2 linked regions of the Solwaraspora sp. WMMA2065 genome follow. The protein of the gene in region 2 interacts with the protein of the main gene of each other region in a pairwise test. Links are inferred from orthologs where the notes say so. Each region holds a gene or a part of one and is shown on either strand. Other genes may lie near its edges.

The links.
Region 1: the proteins of leuS (region 2) and ligA interact in binary tests that used the Escherichia coli proteins (3 or more experiments, as listed by UniProt). The link is inferred for Solwaraspora sp. WMMA2065 from one-to-one orthologs.

What each region holds. Positions count from the first base shown.
Region 1 is NZ_CP128361.1:72,430-87,048, reverse strand. The notes cover bases 4,708-7,663. They hold ligA (NAD-dependent DNA ligase LigA), read right to left. Parts: upstream 7,306-7,663; coding sequence 5,110-7,305; downstream 4,708-5,109. Other genes in these bases: O7610_RS00360 (hypothetical protein), read right to left, coding at 7,437-7,598; O7610_RS00370 (putative bifunctional diguanylate cyclase/phosphodiesterase), read right to left, coding at 4,708-4,869. Also shown: O7610_RS00385 (AAA family ATPase), read right to left, coding at 1-856; Asp-tRNA(Asn)/Glu-tRNA(Gln) amidotransferase subunit GatA, read right to left, coding at 865-2,343; Asp-tRNA(Asn)/Glu-tRNA(Gln) amidotransferase subunit GatC, read right to left, coding at 2,347-2,646; more of O7610_RS00370, read right to left, coding at 2,728-4,707; O7610_RS00355 (uroporphyrinogen decarboxylase/cobalamine-independent methonine synthase family protein), read right to left, coding at 7,689-8,741; tRNA 2-thiouridine(34) synthase MnmA, read right to left, coding at 8,783-9,856; O7610_RS00345 (cysteine desulfurase family protein), read right to left, coding at 9,921-11,117; O7610_RS00340 (electron transfer flavoprotein subunit alpha/FixB family protein), read right to left, coding at 11,222-12,184; O7610_RS00335 (electron transfer flavoprotein subunit beta/FixA family protein), read right to left, coding at 12,199-12,978; O7610_RS00330 (hypothetical protein), read right to left, coding at 13,182-13,586; O7610_RS00325 (YidH family protein), read left to right, coding at 13,620-14,009; O7610_RS00320 (DUF202 domain-containing protein), read left to right, coding at 14,002-14,340; O7610_RS00315 (PLD nuclease N-terminal domain-containing protein), read left to right, coding at 14,377-14,619. UniProt on the Escherichia coli protein: DNA ligase that catalyzes the formation of phosphodiester linkages between 5'-phosphoryl and 3'-hydroxyl groups in double-stranded DNA using NAD as a coenzyme and as the energy source for the reaction.
Region 2 is NZ_CP128361.1:2,393,081-2,408,141, forward strand. Bases 5,138-8,535 are described here. They hold leuS (leucine--tRNA ligase), read right to left. Parts: upstream 8,179-8,535; coding sequence 5,338-8,178; downstream 5,138-5,337. Other genes in these bases: O7610_RS10810 (winged helix-turn-helix transcriptional regulator), read left to right, coding at 5,138-5,277; mnhG (monovalent cation/H(+) antiporter subunit G), read right to left, coding at 8,415-8,535. Also shown: O7610_RS10780 (DEAD/DEAH box helicase), read right to left, coding at 1-692; O7610_RS10785 (hypothetical protein), read left to right, coding at 706-1,116; O7610_RS10790 (Mur ligase family protein), read left to right, coding at 1,210-2,430; O7610_RS10795 (type 1 glutamine amidotransferase), read left to right, coding at 2,471-3,169; O7610_RS10800 (TVP38/TMEM64 family protein), read left to right, coding at 3,166-3,963; O7610_RS10805 (Rossmann-fold NAD(P)-binding domain-containing protein), read right to left, coding at 3,947-4,774; more of O7610_RS10810, read left to right, coding at 4,855-5,137; more of mnhG, read right to left, coding at 8,536-8,825; O7610_RS10825 (MrpF/PhaF family protein), read right to left, coding at 8,822-9,037; O7610_RS10830 (Na+/H+ antiporter subunit E), read right to left, coding at 9,076-9,489; O7610_RS10835 (monovalent cation/H+ antiporter subunit D family protein), read right to left, coding at 9,603-11,156; O7610_RS30850 (sodium:proton antiporter), read right to left, coding at 11,153-11,644; mbhE (hydrogen gas-evolving membrane-bound hydrogenase subunit E), read right to left, coding at 11,641-14,475; O7610_RS10850 (universal stress protein), read right to left, coding at 14,551-15,061.

The sequences.
Region 1 (14,619 bases), 2.3 Mb from region 2 along the record:
CTCCCGGTATCACTTCGGATACGTCGGCGGAAAGGTCGTTCAACGCGCCCTCCGGCCGGTCCTCGGTGCCCGTCGCGGCGGCCAGGTAACGCAGCGTGTTGGCCAGGTGGGCACCGTTGGGCGCGAGGCTGTCCGGGTCGTCATAGGAATCCGGGGTACGCAGCGCGCTGGGATCGAGGTGCAGCAGTCGCCACGACTGAAGCTCCCGCTTGAGCGCGTACAGCAGCGGGAAGTCCGTGGCGGTGGTCAGGCTGGACAGCACGGTTGCGGTCGCCGCTGTCGCCGGCAGTTTCCGTTTGCGGCCCTGGTTGCCCTGCTGCCGGATGCTGAAAATCGCACGCCCCTGCTCATCGCGCTCGGTCTCCAGCAGTTCCCGACCGCCCCCGCGATAGCTGGTTACCTGCTTCCATCGCGGGATCAGTGCCCGCAACGCAGCGTCGTCGGACTTAGGGATCCGGTACGCCGCCTCCCGTACCACGTACGGCCGACGGGTCCCGCTGCTGCTGGTGAGTCGTAGCTCGACCGCAAGCTCGTAACGCAGCCGAGAGTGATTCACTTCGGCCGTATCACCGAATGCGTCGGTCACCGACGACCCCAGCAGCACCTCGACGGCGAAGGTCATCACCGGCATCTGGGTGCCGTCGGTGTGCCGATGGAACAGATCGGGTACTTCCCCGCGCATCTGCTGAGCGGCCTCCAGCAGCCCATCATCGGCGAGCCGGGACAGGAACTGGATCGCGTCGAACAGGTTCGACTTGCCGGCCGCGTTCCGCCCGATGATCACGAGAAACGGCGGCACGTCCAGCGTGAAGTCGCGGAACGACTTGAAGCCGTCGATCTCGATCCGGGTCAGCACGTCGCGGCTCAGAGCTCCGGCGGGGTGAGGGTGCCGACCGCCGACTCCAGGGCCGCCGCGACCCGGTACATCCGGTCGTCGGCCATCGTGGGCGCCATCATCTGCAACCCGACCGGCAGCCCGTCGGCCAGCCCGCACGGCACCGAGATGGCCGGGCCGCCGTACAGGTTGGTCGGGATGGTGAACAGGTCGGCCAGGTACATCTGGTACGGGTCGGCGGTGCGCGCCCCGAGTGGGAACGCCACGAACGGCGTGGTCGGCGAGATCAGCACGTCGACCTGCTCGAACGCGGCGGTGAAGTCGCGGGTGATCAAGGTACGGACCTTCTGCGCCTGCCCGTAGTAGGCGTCGTAGTAGCCGCTGGACAGCGCGTAGGTGCCGAGCATGATCCGCCGCTTGACCTCCGGCCCGAAGCCCTGGTCGCGGGTCAGCGACATGACCTCTTCCAGCGACCGGTTGCCGTCGTCGCCGCTGCGCAGCCCGTACCGGACGCCGTCGTAGCGGGCCAGGTTGGACGAGCATTCGCTCGGCGCGATCAGGTAGTACGCCGGTAGCGCGTAGTCGAAGTGCGGGCAGGAGACCTCGACGACCTCGGCCCCGAGCTTGGTCAGCGCGTCGACCGCGTCGCGGAACGCGGCCAGGACGCCCGGCTCGACGCCCTCGCCGGTGGCGAACTGGGTGACCAGGCCGAGGCGCACCCCGGTCAGGTCACCGGAGGCACCGGCACGGGCCGCCTCGACGACCGGCGGCACGGCGGCCGGGATCGAGGTGGAGTCATGCGGGTCGTGGCCGGCGATCGCCTCGTGCAGCAGCGCCGCGTCGAGCACCGTCCGGGCGCACGGGCCAGGGGTGTCCAGCGAGGAGGAGAAGGCGATCAGCCCGTACCGGGAGGTGCCGCCGTAGGTCGGCTTGGCGCCGACGGTGCCGGTGACCGCGCCCGGTTGGCGGATCGAGCCGCCGGTGTCGGTGCCGATCGCCAGTGGAGCTTCGTACCCGGCGACCGCGGCCGCGCTGCCACCGCCGGATCCGCCCGGGATCCGGGTCAGGTCCCACGGGTTGTACGTCGGCCCGTACGCCGAGTACTCGGTCGACGAGCCCATCGCGAACTCGTCCATGTTGGTCTTGCCGAGGATCGGCATGCCGGCGGCGCGCAGCCGGGCGACGATCGTCGCGTCGTACGGTGGCCGCCAGCCGTCGAGGATCTTCGACCCGGCGGTGGTCGGTACGCCCTTGGTGGTGACGACGTCCTTGACCGCGATCGGTACGCCGGCCAGCGGGCCGAGCGGCTGCCCGGCGGCGCGGGCGGTGTCGACGGCCTGCGCGGCGGCGAGCGCCCCGTCGGCGTCGACGTGCAGGTAGGCGTGCACCCGCTCGTCGACGCCGGCGATCCGGTCCAGGTGGGCGCGGGTCACTTCGACGGCGCTGGTGTCGCCGGCGGCGATCAGCCCGGCCAGCTGCGCGGCGGTCATCCCGGTGAGTTCGGACATGGTTCAGACCTCCTCGTCCAGGATGCGCGGCACCCGGAACCGGCCGTCCTCGGCGTCCGGGGCGGCGGCGAGCGCGGCGTCGCGGTCCAGGCCGGGGATGACGACGTCGTCGCGCAGCACGTTGGTCAGCGGCACCGAGTGCGAGGTGGGCGGGATGTCGTCGGCGGCGACCTCGCCGATCCGGGCCACGGACTGCAGGATGACGTCGAGCTGGCCGGCGAACGTCGCCAGTTCGTCCTCGGTCACGGCCAGCCGCGACAGTCGCGCCAGGTGCGCGACCTCTTCGCGGGAGATGGCGGCCATCTGCGCCCCCTTCGTACGGTGATCGAACGGTTGGCCCGGGATCCTCGCTCAGCGTGGCTCAGCGGGCCGGACCCGACGAGTCTATTTCTCCGGCGGGTCAGCCGAGTCATCGGGCACGCCGGCCGGGACGGCGCGCGGGCCGGGGACCAGTGGACGGTACCGGGCCAGCCAGCTGACCAGCTCGTCGGCGGGCATCGGCCGGGCGTAGAACCAGCCCTGGGCGACGTGGCAGCCGAGCGCGGACAACCGTCGCCAGGACGCGTCGTCCTCGACGCCTTCGGCGACGACCCGCAGCCCGAGCGCCCGGGCCAGCTCGATCACCGAGCGGACGATGGCCGCGTCGTCGGTGTCGGCGGCCATGCCGAGGACGAACGAGCGGTCGATCTTGACTTCGGACAGCGGCAGCCGGCGCAGGTGCTGCATGGACGAGTAGCCGGTGCCGAAGTCGTCCAAGGCGATCGCCACCCCGATCGCGTCCAGCCGGGAGATGGTAGCCAGCACCCGCCGGGGGTCGGCCATCAGCGCCCCCTCGGTGATCTCCAACTGGAGTTGCTCCGGTGACAGGTTGAAGCGGGTGAGCCGGTCGGAGATCTGCTCGGCGATCTCGCCGGTGTGCAGGTCCCGGACGCTGACGTTGACCGCTGCCCGCAGGGTGATCCCGGCGGCGGCCCACTTGGCGATCTGCTCGACGACGTCGTCGACGACCCGGCGGGTGAGCAGGCGCATCACGGCGCTCTGCTCGGCGACCTTGATCAACTCTTCCGGGTCGACCATGCCCCGGCGCGGATGCCGCCAGCGCAGCAGCGCCTCCACCCCGACCACCTCGCCGGTCGCGATCTCCACCTGCGGCTGGTAGTACATGGTGATCTCGCCGACGTCGTCGACCTCCCGACCGGAGTCGGCCGCGTGCGCGCCGTTGACGTCGAGTACGCGACGCAGGTCGGCGAGGAGGCTGAGCCGTTCCGGCGTGTTGTGGTCCGACTCGGCCGCGTAGACGGCGGTGCCGTCACCGGTGTCCTTGGCGTCGTACATCGCGACGTCGGCGTGCTGCAGCAGGGTGGCGAAATCCCCACCGTGCTCGGGGTAGAGGGCGATGCCCACCGAGCCGCCGACGTCCAGCGGCAGCCCGTCCAGGGCGACCGGCTCGGCGAGCGCGGTCACCACCTGATCGGCGATCTCCCGCGCCTCGTCCGCGCCGGTGAGCCGGGTGGCCAGGATGGCGAACTCGTCGCCGCCGAGCCGGACCACCAGGTCCTGCGGCCGGACCACCATGGCCAGCCGCAGCCCCACCTCGACCAGCAGCCGGTCGCCGACCAGATGCCCGAGTGCGTCGTTGACCCGTTTGAACCGGTCCAGGTCAAGCAGCAGCAGCGCCATCCGGGAGTCCGGCGCTCCGCGCCGCAGCGCGTCGGCGTGTGCCGGCACCTGGTCAGCGATCTCGACGATCAGCGCCTTGCGGTTGGCCAGCCCGGTCAACGGGTCCAGCCGGGCCGACCGTTCCTGCTCGCTGGCCAGCGCGGCCATCCGGTAGACCGCGTACAGCGGCACCAGCACGAGGGGGATCAGCGCCGGGTCGACCTGTGCGGCGACCACCAGCACCGGCCCGAGCAGCAGCAGCGATCCGGTGGAGGACAGCTCGAAGCCGATGCCACGGCGGGCTGACCGCCACCACCGGCCGCCGAAGCGCAGCCGGATCGCCAGGGTGACCGTGCCGTAGTTGACCGCCGACCAGGCCGCCGCCGCGCCGACCGCCACTGCGACGTCGCTCCAGGCCAGCTCCGCGGTGCCGGCGAAGGCGCCCGGCCCGGCCAGCCCGGCCACCGCCGCTGCGGCGGCGAGCGCCAGCGCGTACTGCGAACTGTTGAACAGGGCCCGCCACGGCACGTGCCGGGCCCGCCAGGCGAAGACCGCCACCGCGACGGCCTGCACCGCGACCGCCGGGCCGAGGCCCCAGGCGAGCAGGATGGCGAAGGTGAAACAGACCGACGGAAAGACTTCGGACCGGCGCCGCCGGCCCGGTGGGGTGAACGGTCGGGCGTCGCCGACCACCGCGAGCAGGGCCATCAGCCAGAATGCCGCCGGCAGGTCGAGAATCTGGGCGGGCAGGTCCAGCAACGGTACGGCACAGACGGCGAGCGCGGCGGCGGTCACGCCGCCGACAAAGCCGAAGAACCCAGGGGCGCGTTCCGAAGGAACGGAGTTCCGCAATGCCGCGGCCTCCATCTGCCCTCCCGTCGCGCTCCCGTGGCCCGCTTCGCCGGCTCGGCATGAGCCGGGCGTCCCGCCGACGTCCTACACCTTAAGGACGGACGGCCCGCAGGTCAGGAGCGAAGCGCGGTCGTGACTGATTTGAGACGCGGTCGGCGAATGCCCCACGCGGGATTCCTGACCGCGTCGGGAAATGGCGTCCGCCAATTGTCGGGGCTCCGGCGAGGGTCCGGGTCGACCGACGCCGGGTCGCCGCTAGCTGGCGGCGGCGGGCTCGGCCGTATCGGCAGGCTGGACAGGATCGGCGGTACCGGCGGACTCGGCCGGCTGGTCCGGTTCGTTGACGGCGACCGCCCGGGCCGCGTCCTGCCCCTCCTCGAGAAGCGCGCCGAAGCCTGCCTCGTCGAGCACCGGGACACGCAGTGCGATGGCCTTGTCGTACTTCGATCCCGGGCTGTCGCCGACCACCACGAAGCCGGTCTTCTTCGACACCGACCCGCTGACTTTGCCGCCGCGGGACTGCACCGCCTCGGCCGCCTCGTCACGGGAGTAGCCGGTGAGTGAACCGGTGATCACGACGGTGACGCCAGCCAACGGGCGCGGCGCCTGGTCGTCACCGGCTTCCTCGACCATCCGTACGCCCGCCGCGCGCCAGCGCCGAACCACCTCCTGAGCGTGCCCGGCGGCGAGCCAGTCGGCGGCGGCCGCGGCGATCACCGGGCCGACCCCGTCGACGTCGACCAGCTGCTCCTGACTCGCGGCGGCGATCGCGTCGATCGAGCGGAACTCGCGGGCCAGCGCCTGGGCGGCGACCGGGCCGACGTGCCGGATGGAGAACGCGACGATGATCCGCCACAGCGGCCGTTGCCTGGCCTCGGCGAGGTTGGCCAACAGTTTCTTCGCGTTCTCGGTCAGCTCACCGCTCTGGTTGCAGAAGAACTTGACTCCGGACAACCGGTCGGCGTCAAGATCGAAAAGGTCGCCGATGCTCTGCACGGCACCGGAATCGACCAGGGCGATCGCGGACCGCTCACCCAGCGCCTCGATGTCGAGAACGCTGCGGCCGGCAATGTACTCCAGCTTGCGGGTCAACTGCGCCGGGCAGTCGAGATTCGGACACCGGATATCGGCGTCCCCTTCTTTTTCGTAGCGCAGCTCGGTGCCGCACTCCGGGCACTCGGTCGGCATCACGAACTCGCGCTCGGTGCCGGTCCGCAGATCGACGACCGGGCTGACCACTTCGGGAATGACGTCGCCCGCTTTCCGCAGGACCACCATGTCGCCGATCAGCACCCCTTTGCGGGCCACCTCTCCGGCGTTGTGCAGGGTGGCGAAGCCGACCGTCGAACCGGCCACCTTGACCGGGTCGAGCACCGCGTACGGGGTGACCCGCCCGGTCCGCCCGACGTTGACCTTGATGTCGAGCAGCCGGGTGTTGACCTCCTCCGGCGGGTACTTGTAGGCGATCGCCCAGCGCGGGGCGCGGCTGGTGGAGCCGAGACGGCGCTGGACCGACACCTCGTCGATCTTGACCACCACGCCGTCGATCTCGTGCTCCACCTCGTGGCGGTGCGAGGCGAAGTGGGCGATGAACTCACGCACCCCGTCGCGGTCGCCGACCACCTGCCAGCGTTGGCTGATCGGCAGCCCCCAGTCGGCCAGCTGCCGGTACGCGTCGGACTGGCGTACCGGCTCGAAGCCCTTGCGCGCCCCCAGACCGTGCACCACCATGCGCAGCCCGCGCCCGGCGGTGATCCGGGGGTCCTTCTGCCGCAGGGAGCCGGCGGCGGCGTTGCGCGGGTTGGCGAACGGCGCCTTCTCCTGGGCGACCAGGCTGGCGTTGAGCTCGTCGAACGCCGCCACCGGGAAGTAGATCTCGCCACGGACCTCCAGCAGCTCGGGCGCCTCGCCGGCCAGCCGCTCCGGGATCTGCCGGATGGTTCGCACGTTGGGGGTGATGTCCTCGCCGACCCGGCCGTCGCCCCGGGTGGCCGCCCGGGTCAGCACGCCCCGCTCGTAGGTGAGGTTGACCGCGAGGCCGTCGACCTTCAGCTCGCACAGGTAGTTGACCGGGCCACCGGCGTCGCGCTCGACCCGGTCGACCCAGGCGGTGAGCTCGTCGTCGTCGAAGGCGTTGTCCAGGCTCATCATCCGCTCGGCGTGGTTCACCGGGGCGAACTGGGTGGCGTAGGCGTAGCCCACCCGCTGGCTGGGCGAATCCGGTGTGCGCAGCGACGGGTGTCGCTCCTCCAGCTGGTTCAGCTCCCGGATCAGCAGGTCGTACTGCCCGTCGGAGATCTCCGGCGCGTCGAGGACGTGATAGCGGAACTGGTGGCGATCGATCTCCTCGGCGAGCGTGGCGTGCCGCTCCCGGGCGGCCGCGTCGGGCTCCTCACCGGCCTGCGCCTGCCCGGCGGCGCTGACCTGCTGCGGAACGACTTCCTCGGACACCGGCTGACCTCCGTGTTCGGATCTACCTGCGCACCGTATCGGTCGGCACCGACATTCGCGGATACCGGCCGACGGACCGACCGCAGTCACCCGCCTGGCGGACCGACCCGGTCACTCGCGTGGCGGCCCGGTCACTCGCCTTGGACGAGGTTGAACACGGCCACCCCGGCGCACCACAGGAAGCACAGCACGGAGACCACCACCAGCACGGCGACGATCAACCCGCGGTACACCCGCCACCAGCCGCGCCGACCGGCGGCCGGGTCACCGTCGCTGTCACCGTGGTAGCTCATCGCCGCCAACGGTAACCGTAGGCACACCCCGGGCGGCACTGTTCCACCGGCCGGACCCCACCGCACTCCACCGCCGGCCGCCGGCCGGGTTCAGCCCTCGGCCAGCCGCCGGCCAGCGTCGCGGCAGGCGGCCAGCGCGGCCCGGGCGTACGGCACGGCCGCCCCGGCCAGCCCGCACGCCGGGGTCACCACCACCTGGGCGGCGGCCCGCTCCGCCGGGAACCCCAGCTTCGACCAGAGGGTACGGACCTGTCCCGCCGCCCGCGCCGAGGCCGGTGCCGCCGCGCCGGTCGCTTCCCCGGTCGCCGGCACCACCCCGGCGAACAGCCCCATCCCGGCGTCGATCGCCTCACCGACCGGGTCCAGGTCGGTGAGCAGCTCCAGGTCGGCGGCGATCGCGACGGCTCCGGCGGCCCGCAGCAGACCCACCGGTACACCGGGGGCGCAGCAGTGCACCACTACCGGCACGCCGACTCCGGAGATCACCTCGGCGAGCAGGTCCCGGACGGTGCCGGCGACGACCGCCCGGTAGGTGTGCAGACCGCTGTCGGTGCGCAGCGTCCCGGCCAGCACGGCGGGCAGCGAGGGCTCGTCGAGTTGGAGCAGCAGCCGCGCGCCCGGCACCCGGCGTGACACCTCCGCGACGTGCTCCCGCAGGCCTTCGGTGAGCGACGCGGCGAGGTCACGTACGGCGCCGTGGTCGCGGACCAGCCGCCCACCGAGGCCGACGTCGAGAGCGGCGGCCAGCGTCCACACCCCGGCGGCCTGCAGCTTGACCGGCCCGGTGTAGCCGTCGGCCTGCTCGGTCAGCTGGTCGAGGTCCCGTTCCCGCAGGTCGAGTGCGCGGCGCAGGTCCCGGCCGGGTCGGGCGGCGACCCGCCACCGACCGGCGTACAGCTCGACCGGCAGGTCCACCAGGAAGGTGGCGCCGCGTCCGATCATCTCTGCCCCCGGCCCCCGGGCCGGCAGTTCGGGCAGGTGCGGCAGGCCCGGCAGTTCACCGAGGACGATCCGTTGCGCCTCGGCGACGTCGGTGCCGGGCAGCGAACCGATCCCGCTGGCGGCACCTGGCGGCCAGGGCCACGGTGAGTCCGTCGCAGGGACGGCCGGCTCCGGGCTGGACGGACTACGCGGGTCGGTCACGTCAGGTCACTCGCGTCGGTCACGTCCGCCGACTCTACCGGTCAGCCGGCGATGGTCGCCGAGCCGAGCACCACGTCGCCGGCCGGATCGGGCCGGTAGGCGACCATCGCCTGGCCGGCGGCGACCCCCCGGACCGGCCGGTGCAGCTGGGCGTGCATGCCGGCATCGGTCAGCTCGACCACCGCCGGGGTGGTCGACCCGTGCGCGCGCACCTGGAGCATCGCCTCGACCGGACCGGTTGGCCGGTCCCCGCCGATCCACACCGGGCGGACACCGGTCACCGCGTCGACGTCCAGCGCCTCGGCCGGGCCTACGGTCACCGTGTTGCTCGTCGGTGTGATCGACAGCACGTAGCGGGGTCGACCGTCCGGCGCGGGCACCCCGATGCCCAGGCCACGCCGCTGGCCGACGGTGAACGCGTACGCCCCGTCGTGGCGGCCGACAACCGCGCCGGTCGTCGCGTCGATCACGTCGCCCGGGACGTTGCCGAGCCGGTCGGCGAGGAATCCACGGGTGTCGCCGTCGGCGATGAAGCAGATGTCGTGTGAGTCGGGCTTGTCGGCCACCGCGAGCCCGTACCGCGCCGCCTCGGCCCGGACCTGCGCCTTGGTCGAGTCGCCGAGCGGGAACATCGCCCGGTCCAGCTGGGCCCGGTTGAGCACGGCGAGCACGTACGACTGGTCCTTGGCCAGGTCGACGCTGCGCCGCAGCAGACCGTCGGGGCCGAGCCGGGCGTGGTGGCCGGTGACCACCGCGTCGAACCCCAACGCCACCGCGCGGTCCAGCACCGCCGCGAACTTGATCTTCTCGTTGCAGCGCAGGCACGGATTGGGGGTACGCCCGGCGGCGTACTCGGCGACGAAGTCGTCCACCACGTCGCTGTGGAACTGCTCGGCCATGTCCCAGACGTAGAACGGGATGCCGATCACGTCGGCGGCCCGCCGGGCGTCCCGGGCGTCCTCGACGGTGCAGCAGCCACGGGCCCCGGTGCGGTACGTCTGCGGGTTGCGCGACAGCGCCAGGTGCACACCGGTCACGTCGTGCCCGGCGGCCACCGCCCGAGCCGCCGCCACCGCCGAGTCGACCCCGCCGGACATCGCCGCCAGCACTCGCACCGTACCCATCTCCTGCCTGATCGTCGCCTCGGTTCGAGGGTAATCGTCCCGCAGCGGCCCCGGGTCAGCCGGCGGCGGGCGGCGTCGCCTTCGTGCCGCGGACCGCGCCGGCCCGGCGGGCCCGCTCGACCGCACCGGGCAGGGCCGCCACCAGCGCGTCGACCTCGGCCCGGGTGGAGTCGTGGCCCAGGCTGAACCGCAGGGACGAGCGGGCTCGCTCGTCGTCGTCGGCCATCGCCAGCAGCACGTGCGACGGCTGCGCGACCCCGGCCGAACAGGCCGAGCCGGTCGAACAGGCGATGCCCTGGGCGTCGAGCAGCAGCAACAGTGCGTCGCCTTCGCAGCCGGGGAACGAGAAGTGCGCGTTGCCCGGGAGCCGGTCGGCCGGGTCACCGTTGTAGATCACGTCCGGTACCACCTGGCGTACCCGTCGGACCAGGTCGTCGCGGAGCGCACCGACCCGCGCCGCGTGCTCGGCCTGGCGTTTCACCGCCACCTCCACGGCGACCGCGAACGCGGCGATCCCGGCGGTGTCGACCGTGCCGGAGCGGACGTCGCGCTCCTGGCCACCACCGTGCAGCAGCGGGGTGCAAGTGACGTCCCGGCCGAGCAGCAGGGCGCCCACGCCGGCGGGGCCGCCGAGCTTGTGACCGCTGACGGTCAGCGCGGCGGCGCCACTGGCGGCGAAGTCGACCGGAACCTGACCGACCGCCTGGACCGCGTCGGTGTGCAGCGGTACGCCGGCCCGCGCGGCCATTGCCGCGACGGCGGCGACCGGTTGCACTGTGCCGACCTCGTTGTTCGCCCACATGACGGTGACCAGGGCCAGCTCGTCGGCGGCGGCGTCCAGCTCGGCCTGCACGGTGGCGTCGTCGACCCGACCGGTAGCGTCCACCGGCAGCCAGGTCACCTGGGCCTGCCCGTGCTCGGCGAGCCACTGCACGGCGTCGAGCACGGCGTGGTGCTCGACGGTGCTGGCCAGGATCCGCCGCCGGGCAGGATCCGCCGCCGAACGTGCCCAGAAGATTCCCTTGACCGCGAGGTTGTCGCTCTCCGTGCCGCCGGCGGTAAAGATCACCTCGGACGGCCGGGCGCCGAGGGCGGCGGCGACCCGCTCCCGGGCCTCCTCGACCGTACGCCGGGCCGCCCGTCCGGCGGCGTGCAGTGACGACGCGTTACCGACCCGGCGGGCGGTGGCGACGTAGGTCTCCACCGCCTCGTCGAGCATCGGCGTGGTCGCGGCGTGGTCGAGATAAGCCATCACCAGCAAGCCTATCCGCCGGGTCGGGTCCGGCGGATAGGCGGCCGGACCCGATCAGTCAGGTCGGTACGGCGGTGGCCGCGACGCCCTGCGGGACGGTCACCTCACTTGCGCTTGCGGATCTCCTCGGCCGCCTGCGGGACCACCTTGTTCAGGTCACCAACCACACCGAAGTCGGCGAGCTCGAAGATCGGCGCCTCACCGTCCTTGTTGACCGCCACGATGGTCTTCGCGGTCTGCATCCCGGCCCGGTGCTGGATCGCCCCGGAGATGCCCAGCGCCACGTACAGCTGTGGGGAGACGGTCTTGCCGGTCTGCCCCACCTGGAACTGATGCGGATAGAACCCGGAGTCGACCGCGGCCCGGGAGGCGCCCACCGCGCCGCCGAGCAGGTCGGCGAGCTCCTCGACCAGTTTGAAGTTGTCGCCGCTGCCGACACCGCGCCCGCCCGAGACGACCACGGACGCCTCGGTGAGCTCCGGCCGGGAGCCGGACTGCTCGGCGACCCGCTCGACCACCTTGGCCAGCTTGTCGGAGTCGGCGACCTGCACCTGCACCTGCTCCACCTGCGGGGTGGCCGGGGCCGGCTCGGGCGCCACCGAGTTGGGCCGCAGCGTCACCAACGGCAGGCCCCGGGTGACCCGGGAAGTGACGATGGTGGCGCCGGCGAACGCGATCTGGGTCGCCGTGCCGTCGGCGGCCAGGTCGACCACGTCGGTCAGCAGGCCGTTGTCCAGCCGTACGGCGAGCCGACCGGCGATCTCCTTGCCCTCCTGCGAGGAGGCGAGCAGCACCGCGCCGGGCTGCACCCGGCCGATCAGCTCGGCCAGCACGGTCACCTTCGGAGCGACCAGGTAGCCGTCGATCTCCTCGCTCTCGGCGGCGTACACCTTGCTGGCGCCGTACTCACCGAGCTTGTCGGTCATCGCGGCGGCCGCACCCGGCCCGCCGAGCACCACCGCGGACACCTCGCCGCCCAGCTTACGGGCCAGGGTCAGCAGTTCCAGGGTGACCTTCTTGACGCCGAACTCACCGGTGGCCTCGACGACAACGAGAACCTCAGCCATGTCAACCTCCCCGCTCACACGAACTTCTCGGACGCCAGGAACTCGACCAGCCGTACGCCGGCCTCGCCGTCGTCGACGACCTTCTGCCCCGCCGACCGTGGTGGGCGCTTGTGGTGCTCGACGACCTCACTGGTCGCCCCGTCGAAGCCGACCTCGCTGGCGGCCACCCCCAGATCGGCCAGGGACAGGCTCTGCACCGGCTTCTTCTTCGCCGCCATGATCCCCTTGAACGAGGGGTAGCGCGGCTCGTTGATGGTGTCCCACACCGAGACCACCGCCGGGGTGGCGGCGCTGACCACCTCGTAGCCCTCTTCGCTCTGCCGTTCGACGGTGAGCGTGCCGCCGTCGACGGTCAGCTTGCGGGCGCCAGTCAGGGCGGCGATGCCGAGCCGTTCGGCGAGCATGTGCGGCATCACCTGCACCCGCCCGTCGGTGGACTCGGCACCGCAGAGGATCAGATCCGCCCCGAGGGTGCCGAGCGCCGCGGCGAGGACCTTGGAGGTGGCGACCGCGCAGGAGCCGTGCAGGGCGTCGTCGACGACGTGCACCGCCTTGTCCGGCCCCATCGACAGCGCCTTGCGGATCGACTCGGCCGCGCGGTCCGGGCCCATGGTGAGGATGGTCACCTCACCGCCGTTGGCCTCCCGCAGCCGCAGCGCCTCCTCGATCGCGTACTCGTCCATCTCATTGATCACGTTGTTGGCCGACCCGCGGTCGACGGTGTTGTCGTCACCGCGCAGGGCGCGTTCCGCGCCGGAATCGGGCACCTGCTTGACGAGTACGACGATGTTCATCGCGCTTCGACACCCCTCCTGTAGGTGGTGCTGCTCTACCACTCTCGGCGCAGCCTGCCGCTTTCCTTAACGATCGGTCAACCGAGCACCGCTGTGGAATGCCCCACCCGCCATGTTACCCGCAAGTAGCCAAGGGCCAAACGGCCCCACCGACGGGCCGGCCGGACCGTACGACCGCCCTGGTCAGCAGGGGGACGGACCGGTCAGGAGGGAGTGGCCAACGCCTGCCTGATCTTGGAGATCATCGCCGTCTCCGCCGGGTCGACCCCGGACGCGGCCCGCGCTACCCGGTCGACCGCCTCGGTCACCGCCGACCGGTAGTGCTCCAGGTCGTGCGGGGCCTTCGCGGTGAGCACCGCCACCGACTGCCGCAGCGCCGGCAGCACCAACTGCTCCACCGCCTCCGGCGTGTCCCGTGCCAACTTGGGCAACTCGCCGCTGGTCAGCACGTCGTTCACCAGACCCGACGTCCCGGCGAACACGTCCGAGGCAGCGAAGCTCTCCCGGACCATCGACACCAGCCCCGGGTCCGCAGCCGACACCAGGTAGACGGCACCGAAAGCACCGGTCTTCAGTGTGCTGCGCTCGTCATCGGTCAGCTCGGCCACAGACGGTGAGTCTAGTCGGCGATAATGATCCACGTGTGGAGTGCGCTGCGCCGGTGGTTCGATCCCCAGCAGCTGCGCCGGGTCGGCACCGCGCCCGACTACCGGTTCTCGCTGGCGAACGAGCGGACCTTCCTGGCCTGGATCCGGACCGCCCTGGCGTTGGTCGCCGGCGGGCTGGCCATCGCGCAGTTCCTGCCTGAGCTGTCCGTGGCCCACCTTCGGGAAGGGCTGGCGGTGACCCTGCTGCTGCTCGGCGGGACCGTCGCGCTGCGGGCGGTCGACCACTGGTCCCGTACCGAGCGGGCCATGCGGTTGGGCACCGACCTACCGGCGTCCCGGTTTCCGGCGTTCCTCGCGATGTGTGTCGGTGTCGGTGCCACCGCGTTGACCATCGTCGTGCTGGTCGAGGCGGCCAGTGGCTGATCCCACCGACCCGCCGGCCCGCGAGCACGGACCGCCGGCCCGGGACCCCGGTCTGCAGCCCGAACGGACCCGGCTGGCCTGGCGGCGGTCGGCTCTGGCGCTCACCCTGGTGGTGGCGCTCACCATGCGGCTGGCCGTCGAGCGGGGCGGAGCCGCCACGCTGCTCGGTCTGTTCGCGGTGATCGGTTGGGCCGGGCTGATCGGCCACGCCTACCGGCACGCCAGCGGCCCACGACGTCCGGCAGCCGGACAGATCAGCACGGAGGTGCCCCTGCTGGGGCTGGTCACCGCCGGTTACGCGGCGCTCGGCGCCATCCTGATCCTCAGCTGACTAGGCTGAGCCCGCCAGGCGGGGCATCATTGCGGGATGGCCCGCGTGTTCATCCTGCTCTTCATGCTCCACGTCGTGCTCATGGCGGTGGCGCTGATCAGCTGCCTCTCAGCGGAGAAAGGTGACGTCCGCGCCCTGCCGCGCCTGCTCTGGGTGCCGGTCATCATCGTCATCCCACTCCTCGGGCCGGCCGCCTGGTTCCTCAGCCGCCGGCCCGGCTTCGGCAGCCCGTCACCGCTCGGCGGCGTCCCCAGACCGACCGGTACCCCGCCACCGCGC
Region 2 (15,061 bases):
CTCCCCGCGAGGTCGGCGGCGACGCCGAGCCGACGCCGCAGCCAGCGACGGGCGGCCCACCGCCGCCACCGCGCCCGCCAGCTCCGGCCCGCGCCGCGCGCCAGCCGGACCTTGCGCGCGGCACCGGCGAGGTCCGTCCCGGGTGCGAACGCACCCGGCGCGCTCAGTGTCAACGCACCGAGCAGAGGCTCCCACGAGGTAGCGGCGGCGGCCAACTGCTCGGTCTCCAGTGCGAGCCGGATCAGTCCGGTCTCCCGGTCGACCCGGTCACGGGCCACCGCCACCGCCTCCTCGGCGGCGTACACCCTCGCCGCCGGCACACCCGCACCGGCACCAGCGGCGAGAGTAGCGGCGACCTCCGCCCTTCGTTCGGCGTCGCCGAACAGCACCGGCGTCGGCCCCCGGTAACGGGCCAGCAGATCAACCAGTACGTCGGCGGCGTGCGGCGACTGCGTCACCACCAGGACACTGCCGCCCCGGTCGACCGTGTCCAGGGCGGCGGCCACCACCGCATGGCTCTTGCCGTTGCCTGGCGGACCCGAGACGACGGTGAGTCGTTCCCGCCGGACCCGACGGACCACGTCCGACTGGGCGGCGGTCAGCGGCAACGGCGACTCGACCGCGGCAGCGTCGGCCCCGGTATCCGGCAACCCGGCCGCCACCGCTGTGCCGCTGCCGGTCGGCTGGTACACCTCGGCCAGGGCGGTGCCCGTCAGGTCCCAGCCGGCCCAGGCCCGGCACCGATTCCAGGTTCGCCGCCACGGCGCGATCCGTGACCAGGGAGGTCAGCTCCAACTCACCGGCCGACACCACCCGGTAACCACGCAGCGCACGCTCCAACCGGACCGGTTCGGACAGCAACGGCAGCCGGACCCGGCGACGGACCCCGTCCCGTTCGACGGTGCCGACGACCAGACCCAGGCCGCGTCGCAGGATCCGCTCGTCGCGGTGCAACAGGTCGACCGCGGCCAACCGGTCGGTGGCGGCGTCGCGCCGGTGCCGGTCCGGATCGGCGAGCCAGAGCAGCGGCTGGCCACCGCGGGTCACGTCCAACGCCCGCTCTGGTGCGGCGGGTGCCAGCTCGGCCAACGCCCGCAGCGCGGTAGCGACCATTGAGCTGCTCATCGGTCGTCGACCGTACCAACGCGTCCGTGCGGCGATCCACGCCCACCACGGTCCGGTAACCTCGCTCGCGTGACGGACGCGAAGATGCCCTTGCGGGCGAAGGTGGCAAGCTCGGTGTCCCGCACCGCTGCGGCGCTGTCGCGGGCCGCTGGGCGAGGTGACGGGTCGGTGATCGGCGGTTGGATCGGCCTCAAGATCGATCCGGAGCTGCTGGCGCATCTCGCCGCCGGGCGGTCCGTCGCGCTGGTCTCCGGCACCAACGGCAAGACCACCACCACCCGGCTCGCCGCGGCGGCGGTCGGCGTACTCGGCCGGGTCGCGACGAACTCGTACGGCGCGAACATGCCGACCGGGCACACCTCCGCGCTGGCCAAGGCGGGCACCACGCCGTACGCGGTGCTCGAAGTGGACGAGCACTACCTGGCTCAGGTGCTCGAGGCCACCAGTCCCCGGGTGGTCGCCCTGCTGAACCTCTCCCGCGACCAGCTGGACCGGGCCAAGGAGGTGGCCATGATGGCCCAGCTGTGGCAGGTGGCGCTGGCCGAGCATCCCGAGGTCAAGGTGGTGGCCAACGCCGACGACCCGATGGTGGTGTGGGCGGCCGCTACCGCCGGCTCGGTCTCCTGGTTCAGTGCCGGGCAGCGCTGGCACGACGACTCGTGGGTCTGCCCCGAGTGCGGTTCGGCGATCGAACGCTCCGACAACCAGTGGTGGTGTGCCGGCTGCCCGCTGCGCCGGCCCGAACCGGAGTGGGTGGTCGACGAGGACGGCGTCATCGACCCGACCGGCGCCTGGCACAAGGTGACGCTGCAACTGCCCGGCCAGGTCAACATCGGCAACGCGGCCACCGCGCTGGCGGTGGCCGCCGAGTTCGGCGTACGCCCGGTGGCCGCGGTGTCCCGGTTGGCGGTGGTCACCTCGGTGGCCGGCCGGTACGCGCAGGTGGTCCGCAACGGGCGGACCATCCGGCTGCTGCTGGCCAAGAACCCGGCCAGTTGGCTGGAAGCGTTCGACATGGCCGAACAGGCGCCGACGCTGCTGTCGATCAACGCCCGCGACCCCGACGGGTTGGACACCTCCTGGCTGTTCGACGTCGACTTCTCGCCGTTGCGCGGTCGCCAGGTGCTGATCACCGGGGACCGCGCCTTCGACCTCGCCGTCCGGCTGGAGGTCAACGACGTGCCGTTCCTGCACGTCCCGTCGCTCAACGCGGCGATCTCCTCGGTGCCGCCCGGCCGGCTGGAGGTCATCGCGAACTACACCGCATTCCAGGACATCCGAGCGGAGCTGGACCGTGTCAACTGAGTCGTTCCCGGCCATCGGCCCGTCGATCGGCGGGCCCAGCGTGCTCCGCCTGGTCTGGATCTACCCTGACCTGCTGTCCACCTACGGCGACCGGGGCAACCTGCTGATCCTGGCCCGCCGGGCCCAGCAGCGCGGCATCCCGGTGGAGCTCACCGAAATCCGCTCCGACCAGCCGGTGCCGCAGTCGGCGGATATCTACCTGATCGGCGGCGGCGAGGACGGCCCGCAGGCGCTGGCCGCCCAGCGGCTCCGGGCCGACACCGGGCTGCACCGCGCCGTCGACCAGGGTTCGGTGATCTTCGCGGTCTGCGCCGGCTACCAGCTGCTGGGCACCTCGTTCTTCGCCAAGGGCACCCAGTGCACCGGCCTGGAACTACTGGACCTGCAGTCCGACCGGGGACCGAGCCGGGCGGTCGGCGAATTGGCCGGCGACATCGACCCGCGGCTCGGCGTACCGCCGCTGAGCGGTTTCGAGAACCACGGCGGGCGCACCCATCTCGGCAACGGCGTCTCGCCGCTGGCCCGGGTCACCGCCGGGGTCGGCAACGACGGGACCAGCGAGGGCGCCTGGCGGGGCAACATCCTCGGCACCTACGCGCACGGCCCGGCGCTGGCCCGCAACCCGGCGCTGGCGGACCTGCTGCTGCGCTGGGCGATCGGTGCCGCCAGTCTGCCGCCGCTCAACGACATGTGGGCCGACCGGCTGCGGGCCGAACGGATGGCCGCGATCCGCGCATGAGGCGGCTGTGGCAGGCGCTGCGCGAACCGGCGGTGGCCCGGTTCGCGGCCCTGCTCGCGCTGATCGCCGGCTGCGGACTGCTGGTGCTGCTGATCCCCCGGCCCGACCTGGCGGCCCTGTCCGGCCTGCCGGACCGGCTCGGCCTGGCCGCACCGGTGCTGGCCGTGGTGGGCGGCGCGCTGCTGCTGACCGTCCTGGTGCCCCGGACCTTCATCACGCTGACCTGGGGTGCGCTGTTCGGCCCGGTGGCCGGGGCCGGCTACAGCCTGGCAGCGGCGACGCTGGCGGCGCTGATCGGCTTCGGTGTCGGCCGCTGGCTCGGCCGCGAGTACGTCGCCAGCCGCACCTCGGCGGCGCCGGCGGGCGGCCTGGCCAGCCGGACCGGTCGGGTCCGGCTGCGGCTGGCCCAGCTGGACCGGTGGTTCACCACTCAGAGCGTGCTGGGCGTGGTGACGGTCCGGCTGTTGCCGGTCAGCGGCTTCGGGATGGTCAGCCTCGGCTACGGCACCACCGGGGTCCGGCTGACCCCGTTCCTGATCGGCAGCGTACTGGCGTCGGCGCCGACCGCAGTCGGCTACGCGGTGATCGGCGCGGCCGTGGTCGCCCCCGGTGAGGTCAACTGGCTGGCCGCCGCGCCCGCCGGACTGGGCGCGGCGGCCACCGTCGTCCTGCTGCTGCGCTGGCGCCGCGCGGTCCGCGCCAGTGCCGCCGCCGCCCGCGTCCCAGACCACGATGTCACCGCGCCGGCGCGGGACCGGGCCGGGTCCGACGGCGACGTCACCGCCTCGGCGTAGCCGGACCGGGCCGGGACGACGCCGCCACGGCCGCCGCGACCTCGAGTGGATCGGCCGGGTCGCGACCGAGCAGCCGGACGAGATCGTCGCCGCCGGCACCGAGCAGCCCGTGTCGCACCGCGCTCGCGGTCGACACCAGCATCGGCGGTTGGAACGGCAGCAGACCCGCTGTGTCCGCCAGCCGGGCGCGGTACTCCCCCAGGCCGATGGTGCGGTGTCCGACGCCGAGCCGGGCCGCGACCTCATCGGCGGTCACTGGCCGGCCGACCAGGTCGTAGCGGCGGCCGGCATGCTCCGACGCGGCGGCGGCGACCAGCGCGGCGGCCTCGGCCAGGTCGGCCCGGGCGACCGCGGCCAGGGCCCCGGTGCCGAAGGCGGACTCCAGCCCCTGCGGGCCCCAGGTGAGCAGCGCCCCGAACAGTTCGGCGTACAGCCCGTTGCGCAGTACCGTCCAGCCCAGGCCGCTGGCGGCCAGCAGCTGTTCGGTGACCCGGTGTGCCAGCGCGAAGCCGAGATGGTCGCCCGCCGTGGTCAGGCTCGTGTACACCACCTGGTCGACCCCGTCGCGGACGGCGGCGTCGACGACCGCCCGGTGGCGGGCGACGACCTGGTCGTCCTCGGCGTAGCCGGCGGAGACCAGCACCAGCGTCCGGACGCCGCGCAGATCGAGGTCGGCCGGCCGGTCGAAGTCCAGGTGCCGCAGACCCGGGCGCGGTGACCGGCTGGCACCGGTGACCGGTGCCCCGGTGCGGCCCAGCCGGTCGACGATGGCCGCGCCGAGGTGTCCGGTGGCACCCGTGACAAGGATCATTGAGGACGTCCTCCTGCTCGCCGTAGCTTCCTGCGGCGATCGTCCCGTCCCCCTGTCGGCACCGACAAGAAGGCACTCTCATGTCACCCACGCACACCGCGGTAACCACCTCGGCCGCACAGCTGGAGCCGTGTGGGCGCGCCGAGCACCCCGACTGCGGCATCCGCGACGTGCTGGACCGGCTCGGCGACCGGTGGTCGGTCCTGGTCGTGGTCGAGTTGGCGGCCGGGCCCCGGCGCTTCCGCCAGCTGCAACGGTCGATCGACGGCATCTCGCAGCGCATGCTCACGCTCACCGTCCGCCGGCTGGAGCGGGACGGGCTGGTGACCCGTACGGTCTATCCGACCGTCCCCGCCCAGGTCGACTACCGGCTGACCGACGTCGGCGCCAGCCTGACCCACCTGGTCAAGGCGCTGGCCGACTGGTCACTCGCGCACCGACCGGTGATCGCCGCCGCCCGCCAGCGCTACGACGACCGCGCCGGCGATCACCTGGCCGGCTGAACCCGGGCCGGCCCGCAGCTGACCCTGCGGGCCGGGCCGCCGGCACCAGGAGCCCTGGCCTCAGGGGACCACGCTGACCATCCGGCCCGGGACCACGATCACCTTGCGCGGCGTACGGCCGGCCAGGTGCTCGGCGACGGCGGCCAAAGCGGCGGCCCGTACCTCGTCCTCGGCGGCCTCGGCCGGCACCTCGACGCGGCCCCGCACCTTGCCGGCCACCTGCACCGGGTAGATCACCGACGCGGCCCGCAGCAGCGCCGGGTCGGCCGACGGGAAGTCGGCGTAGGTCAGCGAACCGGTGTGGCCGAGCCGCTGCCACAGTTCCTCGGCGACGTGCGGGGCGAACGGCGCCAGCATCAGGACCAGCGGCTCGGCCGCCTCCCGGGGCGTCGCGGGCAGCCGGGTCAGCGCGTTGGTCAGCTCGATCAGCTTCGCGATCGCCGTGTTGAACCGCAGCCCGTCCATGTCGGCGCGGACACCGTCGACGATCCGGTGCGTCAGCCGGCGGACCTCGTCGGCGGCGGGCGCGTCGGTCACCCGGGACGCGCCGGTGTGCTCGTCGACCAGGGCCCGCCACACCCGCTGCAGGAACCGGTACGAACCGACGACCGCCCGGGTCTCCCAGGGACGGGAGACCTCCAGCGGGCCCATCGACATTTCGTACACCCGGAACGTGTCGGCGCCGTACGCCTCGCACATCTCGTCCGGGGTGACCACGTTGCGCAGGCTCTTACCCATCTTGCCGTACTCGCGGTTGACCGCGGTTTCGCCGTGGAACCAGCCGCCGTCGCGCTCGGTCACCGCCGCCGCGTCGACGTACGCGCCGCGCGCGTCGGTGTACGCGTACGCCTGGATGTAGCCCTGGTTGAACAGCCGGCGGAACGGCTCGACGCTGGACACGTGCCCCAGATCGAACAGCACCTTGTGCCAGAACCGGGCGTACAGCAGGTGCAGCACGGCGTGCTCGACCCCGCCGACGTACAGGTCGACACCGCCGCAGTCGGTCGCCGACGCCGGTCCCATCCAGTACCGCTCGTTGGCCGGGTCCACGAAGGCGTCGGCGTTGGCCGGGTCGGCGTAGCGCAGCTCGTACCAGCAGGAGCCGGCCCACTGCGGCATCGTGTTGGTCTCCCGGCGGTAGCTCCGCCGGCCGGCCGGCGCACCCGGCACCCCGGTCAGGTCCAGCTCCACCTCGACCCAGTCGGCGGCCCGCGACAGCGGCGTCTCCGGGTCGGATGCGGCGTCGTCGGGGTCGAAGGTACGCGGCGAAAAGTCGTCGATCTCGGGCAGCTCCAGCGGCAGCATCTCCTCCGGCAGCGGGATCGGCAGTCCGGTCTCGTCGTAGACGATCGGGAACGGCTCGCCCCAGTAGCGCTGCCGGCTGAACAGCCAGTCCCGCAGTCGGTAGGTGACCGCGCCCCGGCCGTGGCCGCCCGCCTCCAGCCAGGCGATGATCCGTTCCTTGGCCTCGGTCACGCCCAGACCGTTCAGGAAGTCGCTGTTCATCGCCGGCCCGTCACCGGTGTACGCCTTGCCGGTGAAGTCCGCCGGCGGTGTCACGGTCCGCACGATCGGCAGGTCGAACACCTCGGCGAAGTCCCAGTCCCGCTCGTCCTGCGCCGGCACCGCCATGATCGCCCCGGTGCCGTAGCCGGCCAGCACGTAGTCGGCGATGAAGATCGGCAGCCGGGCGCCGTTGACCGGGTTGGTGGCGTACGCGCCGACGAAGACGCCGGACTTGTCGCGGGTCTCGGCCTGCCGTTCGGCGTCGGTGCGCCCGGCCGCCTGCTTGCGGTACGCCTCGACCGCCTCGGCCGGGGTGGCGTGCCCGCCGGTCCACGCCGGCCGGGTGCCCTCCGGCCAGGCGGTCGGCACCAGCTCGTCGACCAGGGCATGCTCCGGGGCCAGCACCATGTAGGTGGCGCCGAAGACGGTGTCCGGCCGGGTGGTGAAGACCTCGATCGGCGCGGCGTCGGTCGGGAAGACGATGTGCGCGCCGGTGGACCGGCCGATCCAGTTGCGCTGCATCAGCTTGATCGGCTCGGGCCAGTCCAGCAGGTCCAGGTCGGTCAGCAGCCGGTCGGCGTAGGTGGTGATCCGCATCATCCACTGCCGCAGGTTGCGCTTGAAGACCGGGAAGTTGCCGCGCTCGGACCGGCCGTCGGCGGTGACCTCCTCGTTGGCCAGCACGGTGCCCAGACCGGGGCACCAGTTGACCGGCGCCTCGGAGACGTACGCCAGCCGGTGCGCGTCGACCAGTTCGCGGCGTTCCCGGTCGGTCAGCTCGGACCAGGCGCGCCCGTCCGGGGTGGCGCGCCGACCCGACTCGTACGCGGCGATCAGCTCACTGACCGGCCGGGCCCTGCCGGCCTCGGTGTCGTACCACGAGTTGAAGACCTGCAGGAAGATCCACTGGGTCCAGCGGTAGAACTCCACGTCGGTGGTGGCCACCGACCGCCGGTCGTCGTGGGCCAGCCCCAGCATCCGCAGCTGGGCCCGGTAACGTTCGATGTTGGCCTCGGTGGTGGTCCGCGGGTGCTGGCCGGTCTGCACCGCGTACTGCTCGGCGGGCAGGCCGAAGGCGTCGAAGCCCATCGCGTGCAGCACGTTGCGGCCGGCCATCCGCTGGTAGCGGCCGTAGCAGTCGGTGCCGATGAAGCCCAGCGGGTGGCCGACGTGCAGGCCCGCGCCGGACGGGTACGGGAACATGTCCAGCAGGAAGAGCTTCTCGGCGTCGGCGCGCGGGTGGGCCGGGTCGGCCAGCGGGCCGACCGGGTTGGGCGCGTGGAAGGTGCCGTCACGCTCCCACCGCTGCTGCCACCGTCGCTCGATCTCGCCGGCCATCGCGGCGGTGTACCGGAACGGTGGGGTGTCCGCCGCGGTCTCGACTGCCTCGCTCATCGTCGGTCGCCACCTCAGGGTCGGTTGTGGGCTGTGGTGTATTGGTCGTGGGCATGAAAAAACCCCTCCACAGGAGGGGTCGCCGTGCTGCCGCCGCCGGACGGCCGCTGCGCCGGTCAGGCGGCCTGGTGGGTCAGCACGGCCGGAGAAGGAGCAGGAAGGCGCCGGCCATGGCGTCAGTGTACTCCGGGTCGGCGAACCAGGTGGACCGCCCTCACCGCCGGCTCCGGCGACGGCTACGACCGGCCGGCCTCCCCCGGTCCCTCCGGCACGGTGCCCGGCCGTGACCGGTCTCCCTGTCCCGCGTCGGGCCGGGGCCCGCCCTGCTCGGCGAGGGCGTCGAACCTGCTCTGCGGGCTCATCGGCGCACCGGACAGGTAGGCCGACCGGGCCAGCGCGTACCCGCCGACCGGCGCGGTGACCACCTGCAGCAGTACGGCCAGGGTCACCACCACCGCGGTCCGTGGGCTGGGCAGCAGGGTCAGCGCGCCGAGCAGGATGAGCACCAGACCCAGGCTGGCCGCCTTCGCCACCGCGTTCATCCGGTTGTAGACGTCGGGCAGCCGTAGCATGCCGAGCCCGGTGATCCCGATCAGCAGGGTGCCCGCGCCGAGCAGCACCCCGGCGAGCACGTTCCAGCCGTTCACCGGCTCCTCCGATGCACCAGGCGGGCGAGCGCGACCGTGGCGAGGAACCCGACCAGGGTCGCGGTCAGCACGATGTCGAGCAGTTCGGCGATCCGCAGCCGGGCGGCGAGGACGGCGACCCCGGCGATGAAGACGAAGAAGCCGAAGTCGACGGCGGCGGCGCGGTCGGCGTCGGTCGGGCCGATCACCAGGCGGATGATCGCCGCCGCCATCGCCAGGGCCAGGACGGCGAGGACGAGGTCGAGTCCGGTCACCGGTCGGCTCCCTCCGGCTGGTCGGCCCGGTCGTCCCGGTCCCCCGGGTCGTCCCGGTCGACCGGGCGGGCGGCGGGCAGCAGGTGGTCCTGCAGCCGGGCGAGTTCGGCGCGGAACCGCTGCGGGTCCTCGGCGTGCATGCCGTGCACGAACAGGGTCGGCGGTTGCGGGCGGACCGCCACGGTGAGCGTGCCCGGGGTCAGCCCGACGGCCAGCGCCATCAGCACCATCTCGGTGCTGGTCCGGGTCCGCAGCGGGAACTCGACGATCCCCGGCGACAGCCCGCTGCCCGGCGTGACGATCTCCCGGGCGACGACGACGTTCGCCACCACCAGGCGGCCGGTGAAGTAGCCGACGAAGCTCAGCACCCGCCCGGCCCGGCGCAGCGTCCGGACCGGCCAGTGCAGCAGCGTCCGGTCCGGCCCCCGGCGCGGCCTGCCGGCCCGGCCGCCGCCGGCTCCCCGGCCGGTACGGGCTTCCACCGGGCCGGTTCGGGTCTTTTCGGTCCGTCGCGTTCGTCTGGTCAACGTCCGGTCACCGCCTCCACATAGGCGCTCGGGTCGATCAGTCCGTCGGCGGCGGTCGCCGCCAGGCCGAGCAAAGGCTGCGCGGCCGGACCCAGCAGCAGGGTGAGGGCCGCGAGCAGCACCGCCGGCCCGGTCAGCCAGGTGGTCATCCGCGGCGGCACGTCGTCGGTACGGGCGGCCGAGTTCGCGGACACCGAAGGTTGGCCGGCCGGGTTCACGGAGGCCGACGGGCGGCCACCATGGTCCACCGGTGCGGGCGTGGGTTCACCCCAGAACGCCAGATCCCAAATCTTGATCATCGAGATGAGTGTGCCGAGGCTGACCAGCACCGCGACGGCGAACAGCAGATAGTCGCCGTTGGCGACCGCTGCCCGCAGCAGCAGGAACTTGGCCAGGAACCCGGAAAACGGCGGCATCCCGGCCAGCGACAGCCCCGCACCTATGAAGGCCAGGGCGAGCAGCCGGTGCACCGTGGCCAGCCCGCCGAGCCGGTCCAGCTTATCGGTGCCGTAGCCGACCACCACCGCCCCGGCGCAGAGGAACAACGCCGCCTTGACCAGGATGTACTGCACCAGGAAGAAGATCGCCGCAGTGAGCGCGGCCGGGTTGAACACCGCCAGCCCGATCAGCAGGTAGCCGATCTGGCTGACCATGTGGAACGCGAGCACCGAACGCATCGTGGTCTCGCCGAGCGCCCCGAGGACGCCGATCACCATGGTCACGGCGGCGGCCAGCCCGATCACCCACCGGTAGTCGACCGCGCCGTCATAGACCACCGCCACGATCCGGACGATCGCATACCCACCGACCTTGGTGAGGACGCCGGAGAACAACGCGGTGACCACCGGTGGCGCGTACGGGTAGCTGCGGGGCAGCCAGCCGTGCAGCGGCACCACCGCGGCCTTCACCGCCAGGGCGAGCAGCACCACTGTGCCGGCCAGGGCCAGCGCGCCGTCGCGGCTGGCCGACCCGGCCAGTTCGCCGAGATCGACGGTGCCGGCGACGGCGTAGACCAGCCCCACCCCGGCCAGCAGGATCGTGGAGGCGAGCAGGTTGACGGTCACGTAGATCCGCCCGGCCACTGTCCGCTCCCGGCCGGCGCCGGCGGTCAGCAGTACGTACGACGGCACCAGCATGACCTCGATCAGCACGAACAGGTTGAACAGGTCGGCGGTCAGGAACGCCCCGAACGCGCCGGCGCTGGTCATCAGCGCCAGCGGGACCAGATACGGTCGCCGGTCGTCACCGGAACCGATGGCGAAGACCCCGCACAGCAGCACGACCAGCGCCACGACCGTGACCATCAGCGCGCTGAAGGTGTCCGCCGCCAGGGTGATCGCGAAGCCTGCCGGCCAGCCACCGATCCGCTCGGTCAGCACCTCACCACGGCGGGTCGCGGCCAGCAGCATTCCGCCCTGGGCGAGCACTGCCACGCCCGTGCCCAGCCAGCCGATCCGGTGCAGCGTCAACCGACGCGGTACGGCCAGCAGCAGCCCGGCCACGACCAGTGGCAGCACGATCGGACCGACCAGCGGCAGCGGCGCATTCATCGGGGCAGCTCCCCGGTGTCGCCGCCGGCCACCGTCCGACCGTGTTCGGCGACCTGGTCGGACATCGACCGGGGCTCGGTCAGCACCGGCTCCGGGCCAGCTTCCGGCTCCGGGCCCGCTGCGATGTCCTGGCCCGCCGCGCTGTCCGGATCGACCTTGTCCTGCGGGCCGGCCTCGCCCAGCTCCAGGTCGGGTCGGCCTGGTCGTGGCCGGTCGACCACCGCGAGCGCGAGCAGGAAGATCGTGATGCCGAATGTGATCACGATGGCGGTGAGCGCGAAGGCCTGAGGCAGCGGATCGGCCGTCGCCGCCGGGTCGACGTCGCCGAACGGCGGCTGCCGGCGCCACAGACCGCCCGAGGCGAGCAGCAGGATGTTGACGGCGTGGCCGAGCAGGACGAAGCCGATGACGACCCGGATCAGGCCGCGGTGCAGGATGAGGTAGACGCCGGCCGCAGTGAGCAGGCCGATCACCAACGCGACGGTCATGGTGCCCGCACCCCCGCCCCGTCGGACGGAACCGCCCCGTCGGACGGTTCCGCCGTGCCGAGCCGCCGTACCGACGCCGTGATCAGGCCCAGCACCATCAGATAGACGCCGAGGTCGAAGAAGGTCACCGGCGACACCGCGAAGCCGAGCACCGACAGTTTCAGCCCGGGCGACGGCGTCAGGAACGGCTCACCGGCCAGCAGCGCGGACAGACCGATCCCGAGACAGGTCAGCAGCCCAGCGGCGAGCAGCGGCCCGGGCCGCAGCCGGCCGGCCGCCGTCGGTGGGCGTCCGGCGTACGCCAGCTGACCGAGCCCGGCCGCGATCCCGGCCACCAGCGCGGCGACGAAGCCGCCGCCGGGCTCGTCGTGGCCGCGCAGGAACAGCCACGCCGAGACCACCAGCATCACCGGGGTGAGCAGTCGGTACGCGAACCGGAGCACCGGATCCGGCTCGGCCGGGCCGGATCCGGTGCGGCCGCGCCCGGCGGTGCCGCCAGGCCCACCGGCGACGCCGGGCCCGCCGGCGACGTCGGGCCCACCGGCGACGTCGCGTCCGGTGGTCCGGAACAGCCCGACCAGCCCGAGTGCCACGGCGACAAGGACGGTCGCCTCACCGAGGGTGTCGAACGCCCGGAACTCGACCAGGATCACGTTGACCACGTTGCCGCCGCCGGTCGCCGGTTCCGCAGTCCGCAGGAAGTAACCCGCCGGGGCGGACAGGTCACGACGACCGGTCAGCCCGACCGTCGCGGCCACCGCGACGGCACCGGCGGCGACCGCGAGGGCGGCGGCGAAGAAGCTGACCGGCTGACGGTCGGCGCCCGGCAGCCGAGCCGGCAGCCGGCGCAGGACGAGCATCGCGACGACTGCGGTCAGTACCTCGACGAGCATCAGGGTCAACGCCACGTCCGGCGCGCCGGCGAGCAGAAACCAGGTGGCGACCATCAGGCCGACCAGGCTCAGCAGCCCGACCGCCGCGAGCGCCGACCTGGCCAGCACGATCCCGGCCAGGGCCACCGCGAGCAGCACCAGCAGCGGCCAGTCGCCGGCCGCCGCGCCAGCGGCCGGCCAGGACGGCATCGACCCCAGCGCGGCGCTGCCGGCCGCCCCGATCAGCACCAGCAGCAGCACCGGCCGGAACAGGTGGGCGGCCGGCGAGTCGTAGCGGGTCGGCCGGCCGACGATCCCGCCCAGTCTCAGCAGCGCGCCGTAGCAGCGGTCGAAGGTGACCGCCCCGGCCGGCGGCAGCCGCACCGACTGCACCAGCCGGTCGACCCGTCCACGGGCGGCGAACAGGGCCATCCCCGACAGCACGGTGAGCGCCGACAGCGCCAGCGCCGGGGTGAAGCCGTGCCAGAACGCCACGTACGGCGGATCGCCGCCGGGGGACGCGTCCTCGGTCGCCTGGTCGATCAACGGGCCGAGCAGCGCGGCCGCCGGGCCGAGCAGCAGGCTCAGCAGCGCGGCGATCGCCGCCGGGGTCAGAAACGCCAACGCCGGCTCGTACAGCTCCGGCTGTCGCGGCGGTCCGGCGAAGGTCTCGTAGACGATCCGGGCGCCGTACGCGAAGGTGAGGGCGGACGCCGAAACGGCCAGCACCTCGGCCGACGGGCTGAGCCACGGATCGACCCCGGTCTTGATCAACGCGTCGAAGATCGCCTCCTTGCTGACGAACCCGAGCAGTGGTGGCAGGCCGGCCATCGACATCGCGGCCAGGCCGGTCAGGGTGGCGGTCACCGGCATCACGTGGCGCAGGCCGGAGAGCTGTCGGATGTCCCGGCTGCCGGCCTCCCGGTCGATGATGCCGACGAGCATGAACAGGGTGGCCTTGAACAGCGCGTGAGCGACGGTGTGCAGCACCGCAGCGGCCAGCGCCGCCGGGGTGCCGACCCCGATCACCCCGACCAGCAGCCCGAGCTGGCTGACCGTCGAGTACGCCAGCATGGCCTTCAGGTCGTGCTGGCGCAGCGCGAGGAACGCACCCGCCAACGCGGTGCCGAGCCCGCCGAGGACCAGCACGATGGTCCAGGCGGCCTGGTCGGCGTAGATCGGCGAGAACCGGATCAGCAAGTAGATCCCGGCCTTGACCATCGTCGCGGCGTGCAGGTAGGCGCTGACCGGGGTGATCGCCACCATCGCGCTGGGCAGCCAGAAGTGGAACGGGAACTGCGCGGACTTGGTGAACGCCGCGACGATCAGCAGCCCGCCGACCACCCAGGCGACCGGCGAGCCGAGCAGCCGGTCGGGGTAGGCCAGGATGGTGGTCAGGTCGCTGGTGCCCAGCTGGACCGTCATCACCACGACCGCCGCCAGCAGCGCCAGGCCGCCACCGGCGGTGACCAGCAACGCCCGGGTGGCGGGGCGGGCCGCCGCCGGACTGGCCTGGCCGATCAGGAAGAACGAGCAGATCGTGGTCAGCTCCCAGAACAGGAACAGCAGTACCGTGTCGGCGGCGAAGACCAGGCCGAGCATCGCCACGGTGAACAGGGTCAGCAGCGTGTAGAGCGCGGCGCACGGGCGGTGCGGGGCGAGGTAGCGCGGGCAGTACATCATGATCAGCGCGCCGACCCCGAGCACCAGCAGCCCGAAGACCATCGCCAGGCCGTCGAGCCGCAGCGCGAACGCGATGTCCAGCGACGGCAGCCAGCGCGCCGAGACCGCGACCGCGCCGTTGTCCAGCACCACCGGCAGCCGGGAGGCGAGCAGCCCGCAACCCAACAGGTAGCCGACCGCGAGCGGGTAGCCGGTGTCGCGGCCGAGCGATCGGGTGAGCAGTGGTACGGCGGCGGCGAGCCCGGTCAGCAGGGCCAGCACCGCGACCATCGTCAACGGGCACCCCTCGGTGCGGCGGTGACCCAGGGGTACGGACCGGCCCGGCACCGGCCGGCGGTCGTCGGGCGCACCTCAACCGTCCTCGCTGGCGGCCAGCAGCACCGGCCGGGTGGCATCCCGGACCACCTGGTCGGCGACGCTGCCGAGCAGCCGGTTGGACAGTCCACGGCCCCGCCGCCCGACCACGATCATGTCCACGTCGCGCGCCTGAGCGACGTCCAGCAGGGCCCGGGCGGGCCGGCCGGTGACGATCTCGATGCTGCTCGGCAGCGGCTGCCCGACGGCGTGGCGCAGTCGGGCCGCCCGGTCGGTGAGCAGTTCCCGTGCCCGGTCCAGCTGGTCGACTTCTTCGGCGGTGCGTTCGCCCCGCTCGACGGCGGCGACGTCGACCACGGTGGTCAGGATCAGCTCGCCGACCCGACCGGCGAGCACCCGGTGCGCCGTACGCAGGGCGTGTTCGGAGTCGGCGGAGCCGTCCAGGCCGACCAACACCCGGGGCCCCGTGCCGGGTGCGCTCGGCCCGGTGTCGGGCGGTGCCGGGCGGGTTTCCAACCGCCCCGTCGGTCGCGATCCGCGCTCCACC